DNA from 2 places in the Allokutzneria multivorans genome. Region 2 is predicted to be linked to the other one. Evidence: riboswitches for the same ligand, from Rfam matches in the RefSeq annotation. Region 2 holds a riboswitch; the other holds the start of a gene.
What was found. A riboswitch is a leader RNA that binds a small molecule or an ion and turns the genes downstream of it on or off. The one in region 2 is predicted to bind ZMP and ZTP.

Region 1 (7,449 bases), on a different contig from region 2:
CGCCCCGCAGGAGCAGCACACCAAGCTAGCCTGGTCCCGCCTGCTGGCCGAGGCCGTCGGCGCCCCCACCGAGCTGATCCGCCCCACCCCACGCCCCCACTGGCCGACCCGCCCGCTGCGCGCCACCCTCCGCACCGACCGCCTCGCCGAGCTGGGCGTGACCCCGCCGCGCGGCGCCGCCGAGGTCGCCGACACCCACCGAGCGAGCCTTGCCGACCTGCTGACCACCTAGCCCGCGAGCCGGATGTTCCTGCGTGGCTCCCGTGCCGGGTCGATCCAGGCGGGCGGCAGGAACACCGGCAACCCCGCGTCGAAGACGATCTCCCACTCTTGCTGGTGGATGACGTGGTGGTGATGTGAGCACAGCAGGACCATGTTGCCCAGGCTCGTCTCGCCCCCATTGATCCAATGCACGACATGATGGGCTTCCGTCCATGCCGGAGGCCGGTCGCAGCCCGGGAAGGCACACCCCTTGTCCCGCACCGCCAGTGCCTTCCGGAGCGCTTTCGGCGCGGCGCGTTTCTCCCGCCCGTAGTCCAAGGGCACCCCGTTGCCGTCGAGGACGATGGGGATGGCGGTGGCGTCGCAGGCAATCTTGCGCACCAACTGCGCCGACAGCGGCCCGCTCCACGATGTCCACCCGACCGAGAGCCCAGCGAGGAGGGCTTCGTAGGAGATCGTGATGATCACCTGCGGTCGCTCCCCGCCCTGCATCGGCAACCCCTGAGAAGCCATCGCCACCCGCACCAACTCGACCAGGGCATCGGCGTTGCGCTGCTCCGGTGTCCGATCATCATCCTTGCGAGGTTTGGCCAGGGACTGCATCGCGGTCATGAACGCCTCACCCGCCTCGGGGTCCAGCACGCCCCGGATGACCGTGTTCCCGTTGGCGTCCTGATGCGCCTTCAAGCCCCGTTTGGTGATGCTGTCCTGCTCCTCTGTGAAGACACCGTCGGGATCCAGCAACGCCCGCACATACTTCCCGGCCTTCTCCAACTCCTTGTGGTTCAACGTGCGGGCATGCTTGGCCAACTCCCGCTCAGCGTCCTCACGGTGTTCAGCGGGCAAGGCACGGAGGGTGTCAGAGATGACGAACACATGCTCCGCCTGGATGTCGCCGTCCCGCAACGCCCTCGCCGTCTCAGGCAGCGACGGCAGTTCTTTCACCAACCGCGCCCGCCGCCGGGCCTCATACGGCGACAACACCAGAGTGTCCCGTAACAACACCGCCAAGCTCCGGCACCCGTGCACCACATGCAGACTCCGGGTCTCGGCTTCGGCCGCCAGGTCGGCCATGACCGCGACCACCATCCGCTGCACCGTCTCCAGTTCCTGCAACGTCGGCAGGATCTCTTCCTCCGGCAGCTGATACGGCTGCAACCCTGTGAGATGATCTATAAAATCAGTGATCTCCATATGTTCCCCTCCTCCTTCAATAGTAGAAAGAGGAGACGGAAATGGCGAAGTACCAGCGGGTGATTCCCCTGTCTGCCAACGGTTCCAACCCGTAATACCACCAGCACAAAACCGAGCACATTCGAGCACTGTCCACAGTGGACTAACTCTCAGCGACACCCAGCCCAGGCGCCCCAAACAAAACGCGACACGCGGCTGGAACCGTCGGCTTTACCTGGGGTGCGCGTGCCATACGCTCGCGCGAGGGCCGGGTGCTTCATCCCGTGCCCCTGTAAGGCCCAGGGGCACGCGCAAGGGCCCCCAGGTCAAGCCGACCCCCGCAGGCACCGGCGCGCCCCACACACCCAACCGCACCCCCAGCTGATACCGGCGCGACCAGGAACCCCAACCCCAAAGCCCGACCACACCACCGCGTAAACTCCCGTCCGGGCCGTGACTGGCGCTGAAGGTGGGTCACCACCGGGGAGCGGCCCGACCGGCCACACCGGTCCCAGCCGCGCGCCTGGGTGAGCAGACCACGACCACGCCACCCCAGGGAGCCCCCGTGACCAGTCGTTCCATGCCCGGCACCGATCTCGCCGCGACGATCGTGAAGGCCACCGCCGAGCGCGCAGCCGAGTTCGAACGGCTCACCGGTACCAAGCCGTGCCTGGCGACGGTGATCGTCGGTGACGACCCGGCGTCGGTGACCTACGTGAAGATGAAGCGCAACCGCTGCGCGAAGGCGGGGATCACCTCGCGCCACGTGCCGTTGCCGGAGGAGACCACGACGGAGCAGCTCGTCGCGGCGGTGCGGGAGCTCTCCGAGGACCCGTCGGTGCACGGGATCCTGTTGCAGCACCCCGTTCCGGCGCACATCGACGAGCGGGCGGCGTTCGAGGCGATCGCGCCGGGCAAGGACGTGGACGGCGTGACGATGCACTCGTTCGCGGCGATGTCCTTCGGTGAGCCGGGGTTCGCCTCGTGCACGCCGGGCGGGATCATGCGGTTGCTGGAGGACTACGGCGTCGAGCCGAGCGGCAAGCACGCGGTGGTGATCGGCCGCAGCCCGATCCTGGGCAAGCCGGCCGCGATGTTGTTGCTGGCCAAGGACGCCACGGTCACGGTGTGCCATTCGCGCACGCGGGACCTGCCGTCGATCGTGCGCACGGCGGACATCGTGGTGGCGGCGGTCGGCAAGCCGGAGTTCGTCAAGGGCGACTGGATCAAGCCGGGCGCGGTGGTGATCGACGCGGGCTACAACGAGGGCAACGTGGGTGACGTGGCTTACGCCGAGGCGCTGCCGCACGCGTCGCTGATCACTCCGGTGCCGGGCGGGGTCGGTCCGACCACGATCGCGCTGCTGCTGGAGCAGACGGTCACCGCCGCCTTCGCCGCGTCGTAGTCTTCGGGGCATGGACGACGAGCCCGAGATCACGTTGGGGGACCCCGCCGAGCTGCTGGCGGGGTACCTCGACTTCTACCGCTCCGAGGTGCTGCGCAAGATCGACGGGCTGGGCGAGGCCGAGCTGCGGTCCTCGCGCGTGCCGTCGGGCTGGACGCCGATCGGCCTGGTCAACCACCTCGCGCACATGGAGCGGCGGTGGCTGCGCTGGGGTTTCCGCGCCGAGCAGGTGGACAGCCCGTGGGGTGACAGCGGGAACTGGACGCCGGAGCGGCCGACCGCCGAGGTGCTGGCGTTCTTCCACGAGCAGTGCGCGCACTCCCGGGAGATCGCCGCGAGCGCGGAGCTGACCGAGGTGGCGCGGGCGGGCGGCCGGTTCTCCGAGGACGACCGCCCCACCCTGGGCTGGATCTTGTTCCACGTGCTCCAGGAGTACGCGCGGCACGCCGGGCACCTCGACATCTCCCGCGAGCTCACCGACGGCTCAACAGGTTGAGCAACGGAGCCAGCCAGTAGGCGATCGTCAGCATGAAGACTTCCTGGAGCAGCAGAACCAGGACGACGGGGACGCTCAGCGCGACAACCGCCAGTAACGCGTACGCGGCCGCTCGGCCCTCTCTCGACATGCGCTGAGCGTCGGACACACCCCGGACGCACGACATCCGTGGAACTACCTACCGCTGCGCCAGTTCCACCAGGAAGTCGCGCTGCGCGCCGGGCCGCAGGGTCGCGGCGATGATGACGGCGACGGCGGAGCACCACGCCAGCAGCCGCTCACCGTCCACATAGGACAGTCCTGCGGTGATCCTGGTGATGCGCCGCTCCAACTCCTCCCGCGTGGCGACACCGGGGGCCAGCGCCCAGTCGACGAGGTCGAAGGTGAGGTCGCCGATGGTCGGGCGCGGGTCGATGGCGACGAGCCCGTGCGGTCCGCGCAGCACGTTGCGCCCGTGCAGGTCGCCGTGCACGAGCCCCTGAACGCCGCCTTCGGTCAGCTCGATCCCCTTGCCGGTCAAGGACTCCAGCTCGGGAGCGCGACGCACGGTCAGCTCCGCCATGAACCGCACGCGGTCCGAGAGGTGCGGTAGCCCGGCGGGCAGGTCGACGTCCTCGCGCAACGAGCGCAGCACCTCGAACGGGATCAGCTCGGGCTCGTCCTCGATCATGGTCCCCGGCGCGATGGCGGGCAGCAGCAGCGCGCCCGCGTCGACGTCGGCAACGAGAACGTCCACCATGTGCGGTGATCGCCGCCAAGCACGCAGAGCGGTCAGCTCGGTCGTGGCGACCTCGCGGTCGGGGGTGAGCTTCAGGAACGCGCGCGAGCCGTCCTCGCGGCGGCACCGGAACACGCGCGACGTGCCACCCACCGCGATGGCGTGCTCAACGGTGAGGTTCCACCGCGCGCACAGCGATTCGACGAGCGCGGGCAGCGCGTCGAGCCACTCCCCCACGGCTGGTCCGAACCGGACCGTGAACTTGCGCCGAATCGAGTCATCCACCGTCACGCGTCGATAGTCACATCACTGGTCGGAACGGAGCAACACAATAGGACCCGATCGGGCGCGGGCCTGAGCACCGGCTCGGCGAGGTACGCGGTCGAACCCCCGCTCAGCCGCTGTACGCACGTGTCACACGCGCCCGCGCGGCAGCTGGACGGCACGGCGACCCCGGCCTGCTCAGCGAGTTCCAGCAAGGTGCCGCACTCCGCTTTCCATTGCGCCTCGACCCCGCTCCCGGCGAACAGCACGCGGAACGGCCCGGGCGAGGGCGGCGGCGTCCGTTCACCCGAGGACGCCAGCGGCGAGACGAACACCTCCTGGCGCACGCGCGAGTCCGGAACACCTGACGCCACAAGGGCTTCACGCATCGCGCGCATGAACTCGACCGGTCCGCACAGGTACACCGAACTCGACGGATCAGCCGCAGCCGCAACGGTTTCCGCGTCCAAACGGTTCGGGCTCCGGAACAACCGGGCAGCGGGAAGCAGCGACCGAGCCTCGGCCCACAACGCCGGGGACTCCTCGCGCGCCGCGTGCAGCAACGTCACCGGCCGATCCCCCGCCGCGCGGAGCATCGGCAGCATCTGCGTGATCCCGATCCCCGCGCTCACCAACAACAACGGCGAAGGGTCGGAGTCCAGGACCACGTGCCCGAACGGCCCGGTGATCACCAGCTCCTCAACGGCGGACTGCAACAGCGTGGACATCACCCCGTCGCGCTTCACGCTGATCCGGAGCTGATCACCGTCGACGGCGGAGATCGTGTAAGCCCTCCACCGTCCACTGTGGTGGATGCGAATGTGCTGCCCGGCAAGCGGTTCCGGCCGAAGGGCGGCGAGCGGATCGGTCAGCCACAAGCTCGTCACCGACGGGCTCTCCACCACTCGCCGCGCCACGCGAGCCGGCCGAGGCCACTGCGCGGTGGGCGGCGCGTTGTACGGCTCGGTGCCCGCGCGAGCGGCTTCAGGGGCAGGTCCGAGATCGACGACCGAGTCACCCGGCGCAACACGTCCGCCGACGACGACGCGCGCGTAGACGCCGCAGTAGATGTGCCCAAAGTCCCGCGCCAGCAAGGCGGGAACGTTGGTGATCTCCTCGCCCGTGGTGGGGTGGACAGACGTGGTCGAGCAGCGGTCGATCGGCCGCAGCACCTCCAGCTCGGCCTCCCCGATCCGGATGCGCCTGCCGACGAGGCCGAACTCCGCCCACGGCTCCAGGTCGGACAGGTAGAAGTTGGCGCGGAAGGACAGCGGGTCGATGCCGTGCCCCAACGCCGCGATCGTCGCGGTGTTGATCAACGAAACCGAGGCGTCGGAGTAGTCCCAGTACCCGTTACCCGCGCGCACCAGGCGCGGCGTCGTGCCGGGAAACCACTCCGCCAGTTCAAGGGAGGCGCGCGCGAGGTCGTCCAACGGGAAGGCCACCGGCGTGCCACCGGGGCGGCTCATCGAGAGCGCCGTGCCGTCGAAGTCCACGCCGAACAGCGGGAGCCCCCGATACGGCCCGGTGCGCACGAACGCGTGGCACGAGGTCCACGCTCCGCCGTCGGCCACGTCCTGGCCGCCGTGCGCCACGGCGAGCTGCCGATCGAAGGGCACTCCGCGCCCAGGCAGCAGCGCCGCCTCAGGCACCTCCTGCCCGGCGAAACCCTTCACCGGATACCGATACACCCCGTCGAGCCGCATGACTGGAAATCCTAGAGACCGCGCACGCGGTTCGGGCGCGTCAGCTGCACAAACGACGCGGCCAAACCGCGTGCTGAGCGCCTATCGTGCGGTCATGCAGATCGACGACGTGGACCGGGCGATCCTGGCCATCCTCCAGCGCAACAGCAGGACCATCGCCGAGGACATCGGCGCCGAGGTCGGCCTGTCCGCGGCGGCCGTGCAGCGCCGGATCAAGCGGCTGCGCGAGAACGGCACGATCAACCGCGAGGTCGCGGTGCTGGACCCGCGCGCGCTCGGCCAGGAGATGACCTTCGTCGTGCTGGTCGAGCTGGAGCGCGAGCGCGCCCACCTGCTCGAAGAGCTGCGGCGGCGCTTCCTGGAGGACGAGCACGTGCAGCAGTGCTACTGCGTCACCGGCCAGATCGACTTCGTGCTGGTGATCAGCGCGCGGGACATGGCCGAGTTCGACGCGGTGACGCGCCGCGTGCTCTTCGACAACCCCACCGTACGGCGCTTCACCACCAACGTCGTGCTGGACCGGGTGAAGGTCGGCCTCACCGTGCCGACCGGCTGAGCCGCTCCAACGGCCCGGCGATCCGCTCCGCGAGGGCGGCATCGACAAGCTCCACCTCGATCAGCAGCGCGTCGGTGGCGACACCGAAAGCCCGCCACAGCTCGGAAATCTCCAGCGACCGCACGAGCGCGCCGGTCACGACCTCGGTCACGGTGCCGGGCAGGCGGTCCATGCCCCGCCCCTGGCTCGCGGGCAGCCCGTGGCGCAGGCACGCCAGCGCCAGCGCGTGGTCGCGCACGCCGCTGATCATGTACTCCGCCTGCCACACTCGGCCGCGCTGGATGCTCGACCGGGCGTGCAGCGCATACAGCCAGCCCATGCCCACCAGCGACACCGGATCGGCGGGCGCGGACTGCGGTTGTTCACGTGCCTCACCGAAAACGAGCCGGAACGTGGGTGCGAGCGCGCCGAACTCCTCCGCAGGGGCGAACGCGATGTCCACCTGCAAAGTGTTGTCCAGCAAGAAAACCCGGTAGATCGTCGAGCGGAACCGCACATCGGTGTGGTGCACCGCGCCGTGCTCGCGATACATCAGCTCGCTCCAGTCGGCGAGCACTTCACGCTGGTCACCGGAAACCCCGAACGCGAGGTCTACGTCGGACCACTGGTCCTCCGCCCCCACCGACGCCGAGCCGGTCAGTGCCGCGCCGATGATCCGCGCGTCCGCCCGAGCGGCCTCGATCAGGCTGTCCCGCAAGCGGTCTCGTTCCTCGACAGTGAACATGACAACCACCCTAGGAGAGCAGCCGCTCCATCTCCGCGACGGGCAGCGAGGGGTTGGCCGCCGCCGCACGAGCGGCCCGGGCATCGGAGCCGCCCAGAAAGTCCACAATGGACTCAACGGGCAGGTTGCGCTGCGCCGCCAAAGCACGCCGCACCTTCAGCTTCGCGCCCTTGAGCAACGGCACC
Region 2 (7,449 bases):
GTCAGAACGGCGCCGGTTCCGCGATGGGTTCGAGTTCGGTGTCATAGGTGCGCTCGGCCGGTGTGGTCCACCGATGGGTGCCGTCGTCGAGGTTCTCGCACCGCCAGTTGGAGTGGGTCTTCATGGTGTGGTGGTGTCGGCATTTCGGCCGGAGGTTCCGGATGGTGGTGTTCGTTCCGTCGAACGGGCGGCAGTGGTCGAGGTCGCAGCGGTGTGACGGCTGCTGGCACCCGATCGCTGTGCAGCGCGGGTACCGGGCGTTAATCAACTCTCGCTGCTTCGGCGACGGCCGATAGGCGTCACTGACCTCCTCTGCCATCCCAGTGACCGGGTCGGTCAGGATCCGCTTCCAGACCCCGCCTGCCGCGATGTCCTGCGCGACATGGGTCGGGATCGGCCCGTACCCCGCCAGCATGCCCGGATCATCGGTCAACCCGAGCAGCGCCGTGACGGGCATCGTCAGATACACCATCGTCTGCCCCTGCGGCGCCGCAGTATCGAGACCCAGCAACAGATCCCGCGCCACATCCGCCCGCTTCTGATCCAGGGTCCGGTCATCCTTCGGCAGGGACTTCGCGATCCGATCGATGTGATCGAAAGCCATCGCCGTGTCATGCGCGGTCATCGTGTGACGCAGCTCGGCCATGCCGTCATCCAGGTTGATCTTCTCCACCAGACGCCGCTTGCGCTTCTCCTCATGACGAGCATCAGCGGCCTTCGGGTCCAACTTGTGGATCAACGTCTGAGCACGCCGCCGGATCGAGGTGTAAGTACGAGTCGGGGCGTACTCCAGCAGATTCGCCTCGGCGATCGAAGCGTTGGGCTCCTTCAAGATCCGCACCTGGTCCACGATGAGCAACGCCTTGCTCTCATCGATCTTCCCGGCCGACAGGGCCGCAAGCACTCGGGGACGCTCGGTCAACTCCGAGGCATTGGACAAGATCCGATCAGCACCACGTCGCGAGATGTGCAGGGCACAGGCAATCTCATTCTGCACAAACCGATAGTCACGATCATCGGCGGCGACGTGGAATGTGATCAAGGCTGTGGCGAGTTCCGCTTTCGCATGACAAAGAGCGGCCTGTTTCGCCTCAACCTCAACAAGAAGTTCATCGAGGGTCATACCCCCAATTCTACCCGCAAATAATAGTCGATCATAGCTCTAAAGAATGAATTCCCAGGCGCCCGCAACCCCGAAAACGCAACCCCCACCAAACGCAAGACGCCAACACAACTGGTCGGCTTTACCTGGGGTGCGCGTGCCATACGCTTGCCCGCGTGGGCCGGTGATCCTTCACCGTGCCCGTCCGGCCCATGACGGCACGCGCAAGGGGCCCCCAGGTCAAGCCGACCCCCACGCTGGAAATCAGCTACGAAACAAACCCAGGCATCGGATACCCAGCCATCAACTCCGAAACCTCCAGAGCGATCTTCTCGGCATCCTCACCAGAAACAGCCCGATCAATCCACCCGGCCAACAACCGCATCTCCTCCACGCCCAAACCCCGCGTGGTCACAGCCGCGGTCCCCAACCGAATCCCCGAGGGATCAAAAGGCTTCCGCGTGTCGTACGGAACCGTGTTGTAGTTCAGCTCGATCCCGGCCAGATCCAACGCCTGAGCCGCAGGCTTGCCCGCGATCCCCTTCGACGTCAGATCAATGAGAATCAGGTGGTTGTCCGTCCCACCGGAAACCAGGTCGAACCCGCGCTCCACCAAAGCCGCGGCGAGCGCGGAAGCGTTCTCCACCACCGCGTGCGCGTAGGTCGAGAACGACGGCTGAGCGGCCTCACCCAACGCGACAGCGATCGCGGCGGTCGTGTGGTTGTGCGGGCCGCCTTGCAAGCCGGGGAACACGGCCTTGTCGATCGCCTTGGCGTGCGCGGCATCCGTCATGATCATCGCGCCGCGCGGGCCGCGGAGCGTCTTGTGCGTGGTGGTCGTGATGACCGGGGCGTGCCCGACCGGCGAGGGGTGCGCGCCACCGGCGATGAGGCCCGCGATGTGCGCGATGTCGGCGACGAGGACGGCGCCGACCTCCTCGGCGATCGCGGCGAAGGCGGGGAAGTCGATGGTGCGCGGGATCGCGGTGCCACCGCAGAAGATGAGCTTGGGCCGCTCGGCCAGCGCGAGGTCGCGGACCTCGTCCATGTCCACGCGGCCGGTGTCCTGGCGCACGGTGTAGCGCACGCTGGAGAACCACTTGCCGGTGGCCGAGACGCTCCAGCCGTGGGTGAGGTGGCCGCCCATCGGCAGCGCCATGCCCATGACCTTCTCGCCGGGCTCCAGGAACGCCAGGTACGCGGCGAGGTTGGCGGGCGAGCCGGAGTACGGCTGCACGTTGGCGTGCTCGACGCCGAAGACCTGCTTCGCGCGCGCGACGGCGAGCTGCTCGACCTGGTCGATGACCTGCTGGCCCTCGTAGTACCGGCGGCCCGCGTAGCCCTCGGAGTACTTGTTCGTCAGCACCGTGCCGGTCGCTTCGAGCACGGCGGTGGAGACGTAGTTCTCGGAGGCGATCAGCCGGATCTTCTCGAACTGGCGCTGCGCCTCCGCGTGCACCAGCTCGGCGACCTGCGGGTCGGCGGCGGTGAGCGTGGGGATGTTCGGTTCGTGCACGACGACCTCCGGGCGTGACAGCACGCCGCGGAGGCACCCAGGCGCGCGGCGCGCTCCGACTTCCCGCTCCCCGGTGGTTGACCCCACCCTCGGCGCGCCAGTCGCGAACACCCGCATCGTAGGTGGTGGATCACCGCGCGCGGGCGCCGGGTTCGAGCACGCCGCGCAGCTCAGCCGCCGAGCCGACCAGCCACGTCACGCCCGCCGCGACGAGCTGGCCGGGTTGGTCGACGCCGAAGGTGACCCCGGCCGCGCGCATCCCGGCGGCGGAGGCCATCAGGGCGTCCTCGACGGCGTCCCCGACGACGACGCAGTCCTGCGCGGCGATCCCGAACGTGCGCGCCGCCAGCAGCGCCGGGTCGGCGTAGGGCTTGCCGCGCGGGGTCATCCAGCTCCCGACGACGAGGTCGACCGCGTCGCGAAGCCCGGCCGCCGAGAGCAGTTCCTCCGCCCCCGACCTGGTGCGGCCGGTGATCACGGCGAGGCAGTGGCCGGATTCGCGCAGGCCGCGCAGCAGCTCGGTAATCCCGGGGAACACCAGTCGCGCCGCGTCGGGAAGAACGCGTTCGCGGAACAGTTCCTGGAAGCGGTGCACCGAGAGCCGCACCAGCCCGTGTCCGGGCGGCAGGCCCAGCAGTCGCGCGAACGCGGGCTCCATCGGGAGGTCCGCACAGGCCCGAACGCGGTTCGCCGGGGGCATCGGCCGCCCCGAACGCGCCACCACGCGGCGGAGCAGCGGCGCCGACGCGGTCGGCGTGTCGAGCAGCGTGCCGTCCAGGTCGAACAGCACGGCCGCGCATTCAGCCATTCAGGACTCCGCTCGAAAAGAATCGGCCGTGGCCGAAATCCAGATACGCAGACGACCTCATCGGATCACCTTCGGTCAAATCAGGCCCTGTTATCCTTTCCGCCGTGCGGAAATCCGAGGCGGGCTCGACCGTCGCCGCTGAACGCGCCCTGCGGCTGTTGCGCTTGCTCGCGGGCAATGGCGAGATCCGCTTGACGGAGCTGAGCAGGGAACTCGGGTTGCCGCATTCCACGACGCACCGGCTGCTGGCCACCCTGCGCCAGGAGGGCTTCGCGCTCCAGGACTCCGTGAGCAGGCGCTACGTCGCGGGTCCCGGCATGTGGGAGCTGGGCTGGCTGCTGGACCCGCACGGCCTGCGCCTGGCCGCGCGCCCGCACCTCACCGCGCTCGCGGCGGAGTTCGGCGAGTCGGTGCAGCTCGTGGTGCTCCAGGGCCGCTACGTCGAGTTCCTGGACGGGGTCGAGTCCGACCGGCTGGTCAAGCACGGGACGCGCCTGGGCCGCCCGCTGCCGTCACACCTGGTCAGTGCCGGTAAGGCGATGCTCGCCCGGCTGCCGGAGCCGATGGTGGACCGGCTCTACCCGGAGGAGGAGCTGATCACCATGACCCCGGCCAGCGTGCGCACGAAGTCCGCGCTGCTCGGCCAGCTGCGGCTGGCCCGGGAGCGCGGCTACGCGACCAACATCGGCGAGACCGAGCCGGAGGTGTGCGCGGTGGGCGCGGCCGTGGTGGACCGCTACGGCCGCGCGCGGTGCGGGCTGGTGGTGGCGGGCCCGGACAACCGCCTGCTGCCGGAGGACCTGCCGGTGGTCGGCGAACGGGTCGCCGACCACGCCCGGCTCATCGCCGAGGAACTGCGATTCGCCGATGTCACCGACCGACTCCGGTGACCGCTTCGGTTTCCCGGAGAATTCATGCGGAATATCGCTGCGATAATTCCTGGAGTTGCTCCAGCTTGACCCTGACACCGGCGTCAACGTCTATCGTCGAGCTGTGACCACGCATCTCCAGGTAGTGCTGCCGGACGAGTCCGCCGAGATGGACCCGCACCAGTTGGCCGAGCTTGCCGTGCTGGCGGAGCGGCTCGGCTACGGCGCTGTGTGGCTGCCCGACCACCTGCTCCCGCCCGGCCCGTACGGCGGCGGCCGCTACGGCGGTGTCTACGAGCCGCTGGTGTCGCTGTCCTTCATCGCGGCGCGCACGAGCACGATCGGCCTGGGCACCTCGGTCCTCGTGCTGCCGATGCGCAGCCCGTTCGTCGTGGCGAAGCAGGCCGCCACCCTCGACCGCCTCTCGCGGGAGCGGTTCACGCTGGGGGTCGGGGTCGGCTGGGAACGCGCCGAGTTCGCCGCCGTCGGCTCGGACTTCGGCAGCCGGGGCGCGCGCACGGACGAGGCGATCTCCTTGCTGCGCAAGCTCTTCGACGGCGAGCACGAGGAAGGGGTGTTCGAGCCGCGCCCGCGCAGGCGCCTGCCGATCATGGTCGGCGGCACCAGTGAACCGGCCCTGCGCCGAGCCGCTGCGCTGGCCGACGAGTGGCAGGCGGTCGGCCTCTCCCCCGCGCGGTTCGCCGAGCGCTTGGCACGGTTGCGCGAGCTGGGCGGTGAGAAGGTCCGCGCGACCACGCGACTGGCCTGGGAGGGCGGGCGCGACCAGCTCGCGCAGGCCGTCGAAGAGACCCAGGCCCTGGTTGAGGCCGGAGCCGAGGCGGTCGCGGTGTGGTTCGGCTCCCACGAGGGCTTCGCCGACCGCATGGCCGAGTTCGCGCAGGCGCAGGCACAGCGGTGACAGGACCAGCGGTGACCGGCTCCTTCCCGTCCCGCGCCGTTCGCGGGATCACCGTGAGTTCCCGGCGCGGTGCCAACTGCGCGCCGAACTTCGTGCAGTTCACCGTGGACTTCGAGCCGCTCGACGCTCCCGGCCACGAGTTCGTCGCCGACCTGGACTACGGGCACGACGAGTACGACGCCGAGACCCACCGGGAGTGCGCGCCGTCGATCATGGACGGAATCCTGCTGAACCTCGTCGGCGCGGAGAAGAACGACGACCTCCCCCTCCCCGTCGATCGGTTGGACGGCTCTGCGGACGGCCCGGTGATCGCGGTGCGCGTGGTGCTCACCAGCGTCCGGTACCACGCCGTCGACTACTCGTCCTACGCGCACCGCCACGCGGGATGGCGCGCGGCAGCGGAGGCACGGCGCGTGCTCGCGGGGGAATCAGCCGCTGGCGGCGGTGGTTGAACAGGGCATGAAGCTTCCCGGCCCGAACCACCCCATCACCGTGACGCCATCCTCCGACCACGTGGTCGTGCGCGTGGGCGAGCGCGTCATCGCCGACACGTCGAAGTCCTTGGTGCTCCAGGAATCGACCTATCCGGCGGTGCGCTACGTCCCGCTCGCCGACGTGGACCAGTCGCAGCTGCGGCGCACGGAGACGAGCACGCACTGCCCGTACAAGGGCGACGCCGGGTACTACACGATCACCGGCGAGCCCGAGCTGACCGACGTGGTGTGGTTCTACGAGCAGCCCTACGAGGCCGTGCGGGAGATCGCGGGCCATGTGGCCTTCTACGCATCACACGTGTCCGTCACCGTTGACTGATCGCGACGTGGCACCATCCTCTCCTCACCACATCGTGCGTAAGGAAGACCGATGACCTCGTCGAACGACCTCGGCCCCATGCCCCCGCTCCCGGACCACCAGCCGCAGGCGCGACCGGGCGCCTCGTTCGGGAAGTGCGTGCTCGCGGCGCTGGTGTGGTTCGGCGTCGTGCTCGTGGTCCTGTTCGCCACGCTGGGCGCGCCCGGGTCGGCCTCCGCCCTGGGTCTGGTCGTCGGCCGGATGCTGGTGCCGTTGCTGCTCGCCGCGCTCTTCACCTGGTTGATCTTCCGGCGCAGGCCGACCGGCTTCGGCGTCTTGCTCGTCACGTCGCTGCCGTTCTTCGTCCTCCTCTCGTTCGTCTTCGGGGTGCTGCGCGTGGTCGGCCAGTCCCGGGGTGTCAGCTGAGCTCGTAGTCCAGCCACACCCGGTGCGTGCCGTCCTGCTCGACGGTCAGGCCGCCGGTACCGGTGATGCCCGCCAGCTCACCGGTACCGCTGCCGGGCACGATGACGAAGTGCTCGCCCGAGCGGTCGGTGCCGGTCGTCGTCGCCGAGTGCGCGAAGTTGAACGCGCCGGAGCGGCCGTGCACCGTGCCCTCGAACGACTCCATGGCCACGTAGGTGCCCACTCCGGTCTCGTGGTCGAAGGCCGAGGTGAACAGCGTCGCCGCGCGGCCGCTGATCTCGCCGTCGAAGGCCTTCTCCATGGTGGCCACCGAGACCGGAACTCCGGTGGCCACGGCTGGGCTCAGTTCGGTCGGCACGAAGGCGGTGACGCTGAAGGTCGCGTTGGCTCTCATGCGGCGATCGTAGGTGCGGGGTCCGACACTAGGCTGGCCCGATGACAACCGCAGTGATCACCGGGGCGGCGGGCGGCATCGGCCTCGCGCTCGCCGAAGCCTTGCACGCCAAGGGAAACCGGCTCGTGCTGGCCGACGTCGACGCGGATGCGCTCACGGCGGCGGCGGACCGCCTCGGCGCGAGCGGAGTGGTCGCCGACGTCGCCGATCCGGCCGCGATGGAGTCACTGGCCGAGCGGTCCGGGGACGCGCGGCTGATCTGCCTCAACGCGGGGATCGTCGGCAGTGCGGTCGGCGCGCCGTGGGAGGTTCCGGCCGAGGACTGGGACCGCGTGTTCTCGGTGAACGTCAGCGGTGTCGTCAACGGGCTGCGCGCGTTCGTGCCGCGCCTGCTCGCGTCGGGCGAACCGGCCCACGTCCTCGTCACCGCGTCGCTCGCCGGGCTGACCGTGTTCCCCGCCGGAGGCGCCTACGGGCCGTCCAAGCACGCGGTCGTCGCGCTCGTCCAGCACACCGCGCTGGCGTTGGAGGACACGCCGGTGCGGGTGAGCATGATCTGCCCGGCGCTCGTCGCGACCGGTATGTCGAAGGAGGGCGTGGCGGCCGCCGATGTGGCCGCCGAA

Region 1: another riboswitch for ZMP and ZTP. It lies ahead of ABD798_RS34515 (bifunctional 5,10-methylenetetrahydrofolate dehydrogenase/5,10-methenyltetrahydrofolate cyclohydrolase); the one in region 2 lies ahead of ABD798_RS25625 (serine hydroxymethyltransferase).

What each region holds. Positions count from the first base shown of each region.
Region 1 is NZ_BAABAL010000026.1:57,385-64,833, forward strand. Features, by position in the region: gene ABD798_RS34505 (SDR family oxidoreductase) at 1-232, shown strand, start outside; gene ABD798_RS34510 (HNH endonuclease signature motif containing protein) at 229-1,416, opposite strand; ZMP/ZTP riboswitch at 1,839-1,931, shown strand; gene ABD798_RS34515 (bifunctional 5,10-methylenetetrahydrofolate dehydrogenase/5,10-methenyltetrahydrofolate cyclohydrolase) at 1,961-2,800, shown strand; gene ABD798_RS34520 (DinB family protein) at 2,811-3,296, shown strand; gene ABD798_RS34525 (hypothetical protein) at 3,274-3,426, opposite strand; gene ABD798_RS34530 (aminoglycoside phosphotransferase family protein) at 3,475-4,305, opposite strand; gene ABD798_RS34535 (MOSC domain-containing protein) at 4,302-5,984, opposite strand; gene ABD798_RS34540 (Lrp/AsnC family transcriptional regulator) at 6,079-6,540, shown strand; gene ABD798_RS34545 (nucleotidyltransferase domain-containing protein) at 6,521-7,264, opposite strand; gene ABD798_RS34550 (hypothetical protein) at 7,275-7,449, opposite strand, start outside.
Region 2 is NZ_BAABAL010000018.1:331,349-338,797, forward strand. Features, by position in the region: gene ABD798_RS25620 (HNH endonuclease signature motif containing protein) at 2-1,123, opposite strand; gene ABD798_RS25625 (serine hydroxymethyltransferase) at 1,371-2,642, opposite strand; ZMP/ZTP riboswitch at 2,647-2,733, opposite strand; gene ABD798_RS25630 (HAD family hydrolase) at 2,749-3,426, opposite strand; gene ABD798_RS25635 (IclR family transcriptional regulator) at 3,531-4,316, shown strand; gene ABD798_RS25640 (TIGR03619 family F420-dependent LLM class oxidoreductase) at 4,420-5,214, shown strand; gene ABD798_RS25645 (hypothetical protein) at 5,226-5,666, shown strand; gene ABD798_RS25650 (DUF427 domain-containing protein) at 5,674-6,027, shown strand; gene ABD798_RS25655 (hypothetical protein) at 6,079-6,432, shown strand; gene ABD798_RS25660 (DUF3224 domain-containing protein) at 6,425-6,826, opposite strand; gene ABD798_RS25665 (SDR family NAD(P)-dependent oxidoreductase) at 6,868-7,449, shown strand, end outside.